2 regions of the Pseudoxanthomonas suwonensis 11-1 genome follow, and region 1 is predicted to be linked to the other one. Evidence: riboswitches for the same ligand, from Rfam matches in the RefSeq annotation. Region 1 holds a riboswitch; the other holds the start of a gene.

Region 1 (4,744 bases):
GTACACCGAGTGGCTGGGCACGCAGATGGGGATCTACGAGACTCCCTACGAGGAGTTCGGCCGCCTGACCTTCGAGATGTGGCGCGCCGCCCGCCTGGTGATCGACACCGGGCTGCACGAGTACGGCTGGAGCCGGCAGCAGGCGATCGACTACCTGGCCAGCCATACCGCGCTGGCGCAGATCGACGTGGTCAACGAGGTCGACCGCTACGTCTCCTGGCCGGGCCAGGCGCTGTCCTACTACATCGGCTACCGCACCCTGCTGGACCTGCGCCGCGAGGCCGAGCACGAACTCGGCGACCGCTTCGACCAGAAGGCCTTCCACGACAAGGTGCTGGGCCTGGGCGCGGTACCACTGTCGACCCTGGAGCGCGAGGTGCGCGCCTTCATCGCGGCGGAGAAGGCGAAGCGCTGACGGACCGCCGCGCGGCGGCAGGCGCCATCGCGGCGCCTGCCATCCGGGCCTACGGCGTGCGGTACTGCAGGGCGAGGGCGTATTCGCGGCCGGGCTGGTTGTACCAGGCCACCGTCTCGTAGCTGCGGTCGAACACGTTGCTGGCCTTGGCCTGCAGGGTCCAGGCCGGCGACAGCTCCCACTCCAGGCGCAGGTCGACCAGGCCGTAGCCACCCAGGCGGGTGGTGTTGGCGACATCGTCATGGCGGTTGCTGGCGCCGGTGACGCTCAGGCCGGCGTTGAATACGCCGAAGCGGCGGTCCACGTCGATGCGGCCGGTGCGGCGTGCGCGGCGCGGCAGCCAGTTGCCGTCGTTGATGCCGTCGCTCTCGTTGCGCGGGTCCAGCCAGCTCAGTTCCAGCGCCAGGTCGAAGCCGGCCAGCGCGGTGGCCGCGGTCAGCTCGGCGCCGCGGATGCGGGCGCGGTCGATGTTCACCAGGTTGAAGCCGGTGTCGTAGCCGATCAGCTCGTCGATCCGGGTCTGGAACACGTCCACGCCCAGGCTCCAGCCATCGCCCTGGCCGTGCACGCCGAGGTTCACGCTGCGCGACTCCTCCGGCTCAAGCAGCGGGTTGCTGAAGCCGGGGTAGTACAGGTCGTTGAAGGTCGGTGCCTTGAAGCCGGTGCCGGCGCTGGCGGCCAGGCGCCATGTCCCGTTGATGGCGAAGCCGTAGCCGAGGCTGCCGGTGGCGTGGTCGCCGAACTGGGCGTTGTCGTCGTTGCGCACGCTGGCCTGCAGCGAATGCGCGCCGAAGCGGCCCTGGTACTCGACGAAGGCGCCGAGGTTGTCGCGGCGGTCGCGGTCGAAGCCGTTGGCGCTGGTGACGTGGTCGTCCTGCCAGTCCAGGCCGGCGCTGAGCAGCTGTTCCTCGCCGAAGCCGGCATCCATCTGCACCGAGGCCAGGTCGCGGCGGGTGCGGAACACGTTCACCAGGCTGCGGCTGGCGCCCTCGCGGTGGTAGCCGTATGCGTCGTCGCGGGTGCGACCGAGCTGGGCCTGCAGCGAAACGCGCTCGGCGATGCGCCAGTCGAGCCGGCCACCGACGACCTGCTGCAGGTTGTCGGCCTCGTTGCCACCGAACACGCTGCCGTCGTACTCGTTGCGGCTGTCCGAATCCAGCACGTGGGCCTGCACTTCCACGTCCTCGCCCAGCTTCATGCCGCCACGCAGGTTGATCGAGGTGTTGCGATGGCCGTCGCGGTCGGGCTCGTCGACATAGCAGCCCGCGCCCCAGCCGGCGGCAGTGCCGCGGCAGGCGTTTATGCCTTCCTCCTCGCGATGCCCGGCGCGGGCCGAGACCCAGCCGCGCCTGCCGCGCCAGGACAGGCCGGCACTGGCCTCGCGCAGCTCGTGACTGCCCACGCCGATGCGCAGGTCCTGGCGCAGGCCTTGTCCGGCGCCGCGGGTGAACACCTGGATCACGCCGCCGATCGCCTCCGAGCCGTAGAGGCTGGAGCGCGGGCCGCGCACGATCTCGATCCGTTCGATCTGGTCCAGCGGTATGTCCTGCAGCGCCGGCATGCCGTTGCTGGCCGCGCCGATGCGCATGCCATCGACCAGCATCAGCACATGGTCGGATTCTGTGCCGCGCAGCATCAGCGCGCTGACCTTGCCGTGCCCGCCCTGGTTGGACAGGTTGATGCCGGCGCGGCCACGCAGCAGGTCCTGCAGCGAGCTGGCCTGGCTGCGCTCGATCGTGGCGCGGTCGATCACCTGCACCGGCACCAGTGCCTCGTGCACGGACTGGACGGTACGGGTGGCAGTGACCACGACCTCGTCGAGGTCGGTGGCGGCATCCAGCGCAGAGGCGCTGGCAGGCGCCAGGGCAGCGGCCACGGCAAGGCAGAGGGGAGGGAACGGGGAAGATTTCATGCATCTCTCCTGGAGTCGCGCACGCCCGCGCGACGGATCGGTGGAGGCTGCAGGCAGGAGACGATGCAAACGCCAGGCACGTGCGCGAGGGCGACACGCGTCTGCCGCCCGCAATGCCCTCCGCATCGCAACCAGTCGTCTTCCGGGCCGGTCTCCGGGCTCGCGGGCGAACAGGCGCGTGGCCTGCTCCATCCGGGCGCCTTCCCATGCGTTTGCACAGTGGCGGTGTGCCCGGACTTGTCCTGCTTACCGTTGCGGGGGCAGCGCCGGAATGTCCGCGTGGCCTGGCGGCCGCGCCGGCGTCACCGGCTTCCCGTTTCAACCGCGGCCCATGCCGCGGTCACCCGAAAGTGCGCGCAGTCTATGCCTATCGGCGAGGGCGGGCAAAGGAGAGGGATGGCAGGCATGCCGTGCGGCCGTGCCCGCGGTCAGCGCAGCGACTGCACGAAGGCGGCGGCGATGGCTTCCAGGCCGGCCTGGTCCTCGGCATCGAAGCGGCCAGGCTCGGGGCTGTCCAGGTCGAACACGCCGACCAGGGTGTCGCCATCGACCAGCGGCACCACCAGTTCCGAACGCGAGGCCGAGTCGCAGGCGATATGGCCCGGGAAGGCATGCACGTCGGCCACGCGCTGGGTCTGGCGGGTGCTGGCGGCCGCGCCGCATACGCCCTTGTCCAGCGGGATGCGCACGCAGGCCGGCAGGCCCTGGAACGGCCCCACGACCAGTTCGGTACCGTCGTAGAAGTAGAAGCCGACCCAGTTGAGCGCGGGCAGGGCGTGGTAGACCAGCGAGGACAGGTTGGCGGCATTGGCGACGCGGTCGCGTTCGCCGTGCAGCAGGCCACGCACCTGGGACAGGAGCTGGTCGTACTGTTCCGGCTTGCTGCCGGTAAGCGGGATGGTGGTGAATGACATGTGCGCAATGTTACCCGCAGCCTCCACCCGCCATCGCGGCGCGAGGCGGGATGCTGCGTGGCGCGTATGATCCGCCGGCCGCACCTGGCGGCCCACTGGAACCGGCATGGACCTGCGCAACGTCGATCGCCTCTACGTCACCGGCACCGATACCGGCGCCGGCAAGACCCTCGCCAGCTGCACCCTGCTGCATGCCCTGCGCGCGGTCGGACGCCGTGCCGTTGGGATGAAGCCGGTGGCCAGCGGCTGCGAACGCATCGAAGGCGCCTGGCGCAACGAGGACGCGCTGGCCCTGCAGGCGGCGAGCGATCCGCGGCCGGCCTACGCGGACCTCAATCCGTTCGCCTTGCCCGAGCCGCTGGCACCGGAACTGGCCACGCGCGCGGCCGGCGTCGAGGTCACGTTGCCGCCGTTGCTGGAGGCATTCGCCCGCCTGCGCGCGCAGGCCGACGTGGTCGTGGTCGAGGGCGTGGGCGGCTGGGCCGCGCCGCTGGCGGCCGGTATCGACCAGGCCGACCTGGCGCGCGCGCTGGATGCACCGGTGGTGCTGGTGGTCGGCATGCGCCTGGGCTGCCTCAACCATGCCCGCCTGAGCGCGCGGGCGATCGCCGCCGATGGCTTCCGGCTGGCCGGCTGGATCGCCAGCGAGGTCGACCCGGACATGGCCTGCCGCGACGGGAACTTCGAACTGCTTCGGGCGCGGCTGGATGCGCCCTGCCTGGGGCGGCTGCCGTATTCGCCGGCGCCGGATCCGGCGCGGCTGGCGGCGGCGCTGTCGCTGGGCGCCTGAAGCGCAGCGCAGCAAAGCCCGCCCTCTGGAATCGCGGACAAAAAAAGGCCCGACAGCGGGAGGGGATGCTGTCGGGCCTGGGTTTGCGCGGGGGAGGGGAACCGCGCAAAGACTTGGAACTGTTTCCCGGGCCGGAGCCCGGTGACGCCTCAGCGCTTGCGGGCGGCCTTGGCGACGGTGGCCTGCACCTGGCTGGTGGCGGCCTCGAACTGGTTCTTGGCCAGCTCGCCGAGGGCTTCACCGGTCTTGAGGGTCAGGCCGATGACTTCCTGGCCGGCGGCGGCGACACGCTCGGCATTGTCACGGGCGATCTGCAGGCCCTTCGGCAGCAGGCTGCGGTAGGCATCCAGGTCGCGGGCCTCGGCGAGCTCGCCGAGGTAGCTGGTGGTGGCCTCGACGTTCTTCTCCAGGGTGCGCAGCTGCACACCGAACAGGGTCTCGGCGTTCTCCAGGGCCAGGCGGTTCATCCGCGCGGCGACGGCGGCGAACTGGTGGGTGTAGGCGCTGAACTGCTCGTTGAACTGGTAGGACATGGTCGGCTCCCTGACGGATCACCTTATGGTGCGATGCAGCATACCCACGTCCTTTGTGCATTGCAACATTCCCGGTATGGCGGTAGCCGGGTTTGTGAAGGCGCGCACGTAAACGCCCCGGTGGGCGGGGGCAGGGCTTCGGGTTGGGGATGCACGGCCAGGGCCCGGCCGGTCGCAGGC
Region 2 (4,744 bases), 770 kb from region 1:
CGCCGGGCATCGGCAAGCCGCAGGTCAGCAACGGCAAGTACCGCACCCACTTCCACCGCTTCATGCGCGGCGTGCACGAGCGCCTGCGCGACTACGCCGGTGAGGCCGACCCGCTGGCGCTGGTCGCCCGGCGCTGGCGCGGCTCGCTGAAGGTGCTGGTGCTGGACGAGTTCTTCGTCACCGACATCGGCGACGCGATGCTGCTGGCGCGCCTGCTGGAGCGGATGTTCGCCGAGGGCGTGACCCTGGTGACCACCTCCAACACCGCGCCGGAGAACCTGTACCGCGACGGCCTGCAGCGCGCCAGCTTCCTGCCGGCGATCGACCTGCTGCAACGGCACTGCGTGGTGCTGCGCTCGGATGGCCAGGAGGACTACCGCCTGCGCGCGCTGACCCGCTCGCCGGTGTACCGCTCGCCGCTGGATGCGGGCGCCGATGCCTGGCTGGCCGAGCGCTGGCGCGAGCTGAGCGGTGGCGACGCGGCCCATGCGTGCAATATCGAGATCGATGCGCGCAAGATCCCGGTGCGCGGCCGCGGCAAGAGCATCGCCTGGTTCGACTTCGCCGCGCTGTGCGAAGGCCCGCGTGGCACCACCGACTACATCGAGATCGCGCGCGAGTTCAACACCGTGCTGCTGGGCGGGATCCCGCGCATGGACGCATTGAACGAGGACGCGGCGCGGCGCTTCGTCAACCTGGTCGACGAGCTATACGACCGCCAGGTCAACCTGGTGTGCACCGCCGACGCGCAGCCGACCGGGCTGTACGCAGGCCATCGCCTGCAGGGTGCGTTCGAGCGCACCGCCTCGCGCCTGATCGAGATGCAGAGCGCCGAGTACCTCGGCACCCGGCACCGCGCCTGAGCCTCAGCGCCGCGTGCCGGCGCGCAGCTGCCAGGCGCACAGGCCGAGCCAAGCCAGGTAGAGCGCGATCACGGCCTTCTGCGAGGCGCCACGCGGCAGCTCGCGCCACAGCGCATGCGCCCACAGCCCGGCGAAGGCCAGCATCGCCAGCGGCAGCAGGATCCGCCCCGTCGCGCGCCAGCGCGGATCGTGCCGCAGCGTGGCCGACTGCAGCAGCATGCCGCTGCCTACCAGCAGGAAGGCCGACATCGCCGAGATGCGGTGGACCAGCACGCCCAGCTCGTCCACCGGGTATCCCGGCGCCGGGCCGGGCCACATGGCGGTGACCGCCAGTGCCGCCGCGCCGATGACCAGCAGGACCGGCACCAGCACGTGTCGCGCCGCCGGCAGCAGGCTGCGGTGGACCTGCACCGCCAGAACCGCCACGCCCAGCGCCAGTCCGTAGTACGCACAGCGCAGCCACGCGCCCCATTCGCCGCTCAGGTACAGGCTCAGCGGCGCCTGCCACGGGTCGTAACCAGGGCGCAGGAACTGCACCGCCACCGCGGCCAGCAGGAAGTGGAACACCGAGGCCAGGACCAGCAGGCTGGCAGTGGCGTCGCGGGAGGGCTGGATCGTCATGCGCGGGAGTTTCGCAGAACCGTTCCGGTGAGGTGCGCCATGGCGCATTTCTACAAGATATGGTTGACCAGTGGCATGCGGCCACACTATGTTGTGTCTGTCGGTTCCGGTGGCCCAAGGCCACCGGATTAAAAGGGAAGTCCGGTGGGCCGCAAGGCGAATCCGGCACTGCCCCGCAGCGGTAACCGGAAACGAACCCGCGTCAATGCACTGGGCCACGGGCCTGGGAAGCAGCGGCAGTAGGCGAGGCCAGGCCTCACGTCCGGAAGTCCGAAGACCTGCCGACAGCCGCGCGAAGCACACCGCGCGGTGCCGGTCGTGGATCCCCGGAGGGGGGAGGGCTGGTGAAGCATGGACCGCCGCAGCCGCGCTGCGTCGCGGCCATTGCGACGCTGCCTCCGCATCCTGCGTTCCGCACCGGATCCGAGTCCTTCGAGGGAGGGACACGGCGTGCATCACGCAACGGAGGATGCGCAATGACGTCCCAGGACACCTCTTCGCCGGTCGCCACGCCGGCGGATCCCGTCGTGGCCGCCGCACGCGCGGCACGGGCCATCGACCCGAACGACCACGTGCCACTGCCACCGGCCGCCAGCGGATCCGCGCACCCGCCCGAGGCCGAGGCCACCACCTGGATCACCAAGGAGGCCGGCAACCGGCGCCTGGCGTTCGATCCGGCGCGCCTGGAGCGCAGCATCGATGTAATCGCGGCCGGGTTCCCGCAGCTGGAGATCGGCGACTACAAGCGCGCCGTGCTCGGCTTCGTCGCGCGCAAACCGGCGCTGTCGGCCGACGACCTGGTCGACCACCTGATCCGCGAGGCCGAAGCGCGGGTGGACCTCACCGCACCGGAATGGGAGCGGTTCGCCGCGCGCCTGTACCTGCGCCGGCTGTACAAGCGCGCCAGCCGCAACCGCTTCTACGACGCCGGGCAGAAGTACGGCTCCTACGTCGGCCTGCAGGAGAGCCTGGCCGACCGCGGCATCTATTCCAACGACATCCTGCGCGCGTACTCCAAGGAAGAGCTGGAGGAAGCCGGGCGCATGATCGAGCCCGAGCGCGACAAGCTGTTCGCCTACAACGGCCTGTACCTGCTGGCCACGCGCTACCTGGCCACCGATACCGCCCGCAACGTCTACGAGCTGCCGCAGGAACGCTGGCTGACCATCGCCTTGTACCTGATGCAGGAGGAAAAGCCACGCGAGCGGCGCATGCAGCTGGTGGGCGAGGCGTACTGGGCGCTGTCCAACCTGTACATGACCGTGGCAACGCCGACCCTGCAGAACGCGGGCAAGGTGGGCGGCCAGCTGTCCAGCTGCTTCATCGACACGGTCGACGACAGCCTGCAGGGCATCTACGACTCCAACACCGACATCGCCCGCGTGTCCAAGGGTGGCGGCGGCGTGGGTGCCTACCTGGGCTACGTGCGCGCCGCCGGCGCGCCGATCCGCGGCGTGCCCAATTCCTCCGGCGGCGTGGTGCCATGGATCAAGCAGCTCAACAACACCGCCGTGTCGGTGGACCAGCTCGGCCAGCGCAAGGGCGCGGTGGCGGTGTACTTGGACATCTGGCACCGCGACATCGAGGCCTTCCTCGACCTGCGCCTGAACAACGGCGACCAGCGCCTGCGCGCGCACGACGTGTTCACCGCGGTGTGCATCCCGGACCTGTTCATGGAGGCGGTGGAGCGGCGCGGCGACTGGTACCTGTTCGACCCGCACGAGGTGAAGCAGGCCAAGGGTTGGTACCTGCAGGACTTTTACGACGAGAGGCGCGGCGAGGGCAGCTTCCGCAGCAAGTACCAGGAGCTGGTCGAGGACGGGCGCATCGGGCGCAGGACGGTCAAGGCGATCGACCTGTTCAAGCGGATCATGGTTTCGCAGCTGGAGACCGGCAACCCGTTCATGTTCTACCGCGACGAGGTCAACCGGAAGAACCCGAACAAGCACTGCGGCACGGTGTATTCGTCCAACCTGTGCACCGAGATCCTGCAGAACCAGAGTCCGACCCGGATGATCCAGGAGGTCATCTCCGGCAACCAGATCGTGACCACCAGGCAGGCCGGCGACTTCGTGGTCTGCAACCTGTCCTCGATCAACCTGGGCCGCGCGGTGGTCCAGGCCGATGGCCAGGGCGACCTGATCAGCGACGTGCTCGAGCGCCTGGTGCCGATCCAGGTGCGCATGCTCGACAACGTCATCGACCTCAACCAGCTGCCGGTGCCGCAGGCGACCATCACCAACCGCAGGTACCGCGCGATCGGCCTGGGCACCTTCGGCTGGCACCACCTGCTGGCGCTCAAGGGCATCCACTGGGATTCGAAGGAGGCCGAGGACTACAGCGACGCGCTGTACGAGCGGATCAACCGCCTGGCGATCCAGGCCAGCATGGAGCTGGCGAAGGAAAAGGGCACCTACCCCGCGTTCCCCGGCAGCGACTGGCACACCGGCGCCTACTTCCGCGAGCGCGGCTACAACTCGCCCGAGTGGCTGGACCTGGCCGCGCAGGTGGCGGTCAACGGCCTGCGCAACGGCTGGCTGCTGGCGGTGGCGCCGAACATGTCCACCGCACAGATCGCCGGATCCAGCGCCTCGATCGACCCGGTCTACTCGGCGTTCTACTACGAGGAAAAGAAGGACTACCGCCGCCCGGTGGCCGCCCCCGGCCTGTCTCTGGAAACCTGGCCCTACTACGAGAAGGGCGCGTGGAAGGTGGACCAGTTCGCCTCGGTGCGGCAGAACGCGCGCCGCCAGCGGCACGTGGACCAGGCGATCAGCTTCAACCTCTACGTGCCCTCGTCGATCCGCGCTTCGGTGCTGCTGGAGCTGCACCTGGAGGGCTGGCGGCAGGGCCTGAAGACGACGTACTACGTGCGCTCGAACGATATCGACGTGGCCGAGTGCGAATGGTGCAGTAGCTGACTGCGCGTTCGCGCTAGTCAGGTTCCACGGTTCGCGCTGCGAACCGCGGGCCCCGCTCCGCATTCCTCCATACCCCCGCGCCTTCGGCGCGCCCCCTGACTCAGGGGGCTTTCCTCCAGAGGGCTGGCTGCAGAAGGCGGCCGGCAAAGAGAGAAGAACAATGAACGTTGTTGCTGCACCGCGAACCGCTACCCGGCTGGATCGCATCCGCATCCTCGAGCCGCGCCATCCCAACCGTTCGACCGGCATCATCAACGGCACGACCTCGGGCATCCTCAACTGGAACGACATCCCCTACCCGTCGTTCTATCGTGCCTACAAGGAGCTCTCGACCAATTT

What was found. A riboswitch is a leader RNA that binds a small molecule or an ion and turns the genes downstream of it on or off. The one in region 1 is predicted to bind cobalamin.
Region 2: linked by a shared signal. The riboswitch ahead of PSESU_RS00265 (ribonucleoside-diphosphate reductase subunit alpha) and the one ahead of btuB (TonB-dependent vitamin B12 receptor) in region 1 are both predicted to bind cobalamin.

What each region holds. Positions count from the first base shown of each region.
Region 1 covers NC_014924.1:2,713,335-2,718,078, reverse strand. Annotated here, with positions in the region: gene PSESU_RS12425 (DUF885 domain-containing protein) at 1-415, shown strand, start outside; gene btuB (TonB-dependent vitamin B12 receptor) at 465-2,327, opposite strand; cobalamin riboswitch at 2,456-2,690, opposite strand; gene PSESU_RS12415 (GAF domain-containing protein) at 2,756-3,241, opposite strand; gene bioD (dethiobiotin synthase) at 3,348-4,031, shown strand; gene PSESU_RS12405 (phasin family protein) at 4,181-4,564, opposite strand.
Region 2 covers NC_014924.1:60,811-65,554, forward strand. Annotated here, with positions in the region: gene zapE (cell division protein ZapE) at 1-863, shown strand, start outside; gene PSESU_RS00260 (DUF998 domain-containing protein) at 867-1,484, opposite strand; cobalamin riboswitch at 1,569-1,784, shown strand; gene PSESU_RS00265 (ribonucleoside-diphosphate reductase subunit alpha) at 1,961-4,405, shown strand; gene PSESU_RS00270 (ribonucleotide-diphosphate reductase subunit beta) at 4,566-4,744, shown strand, end outside.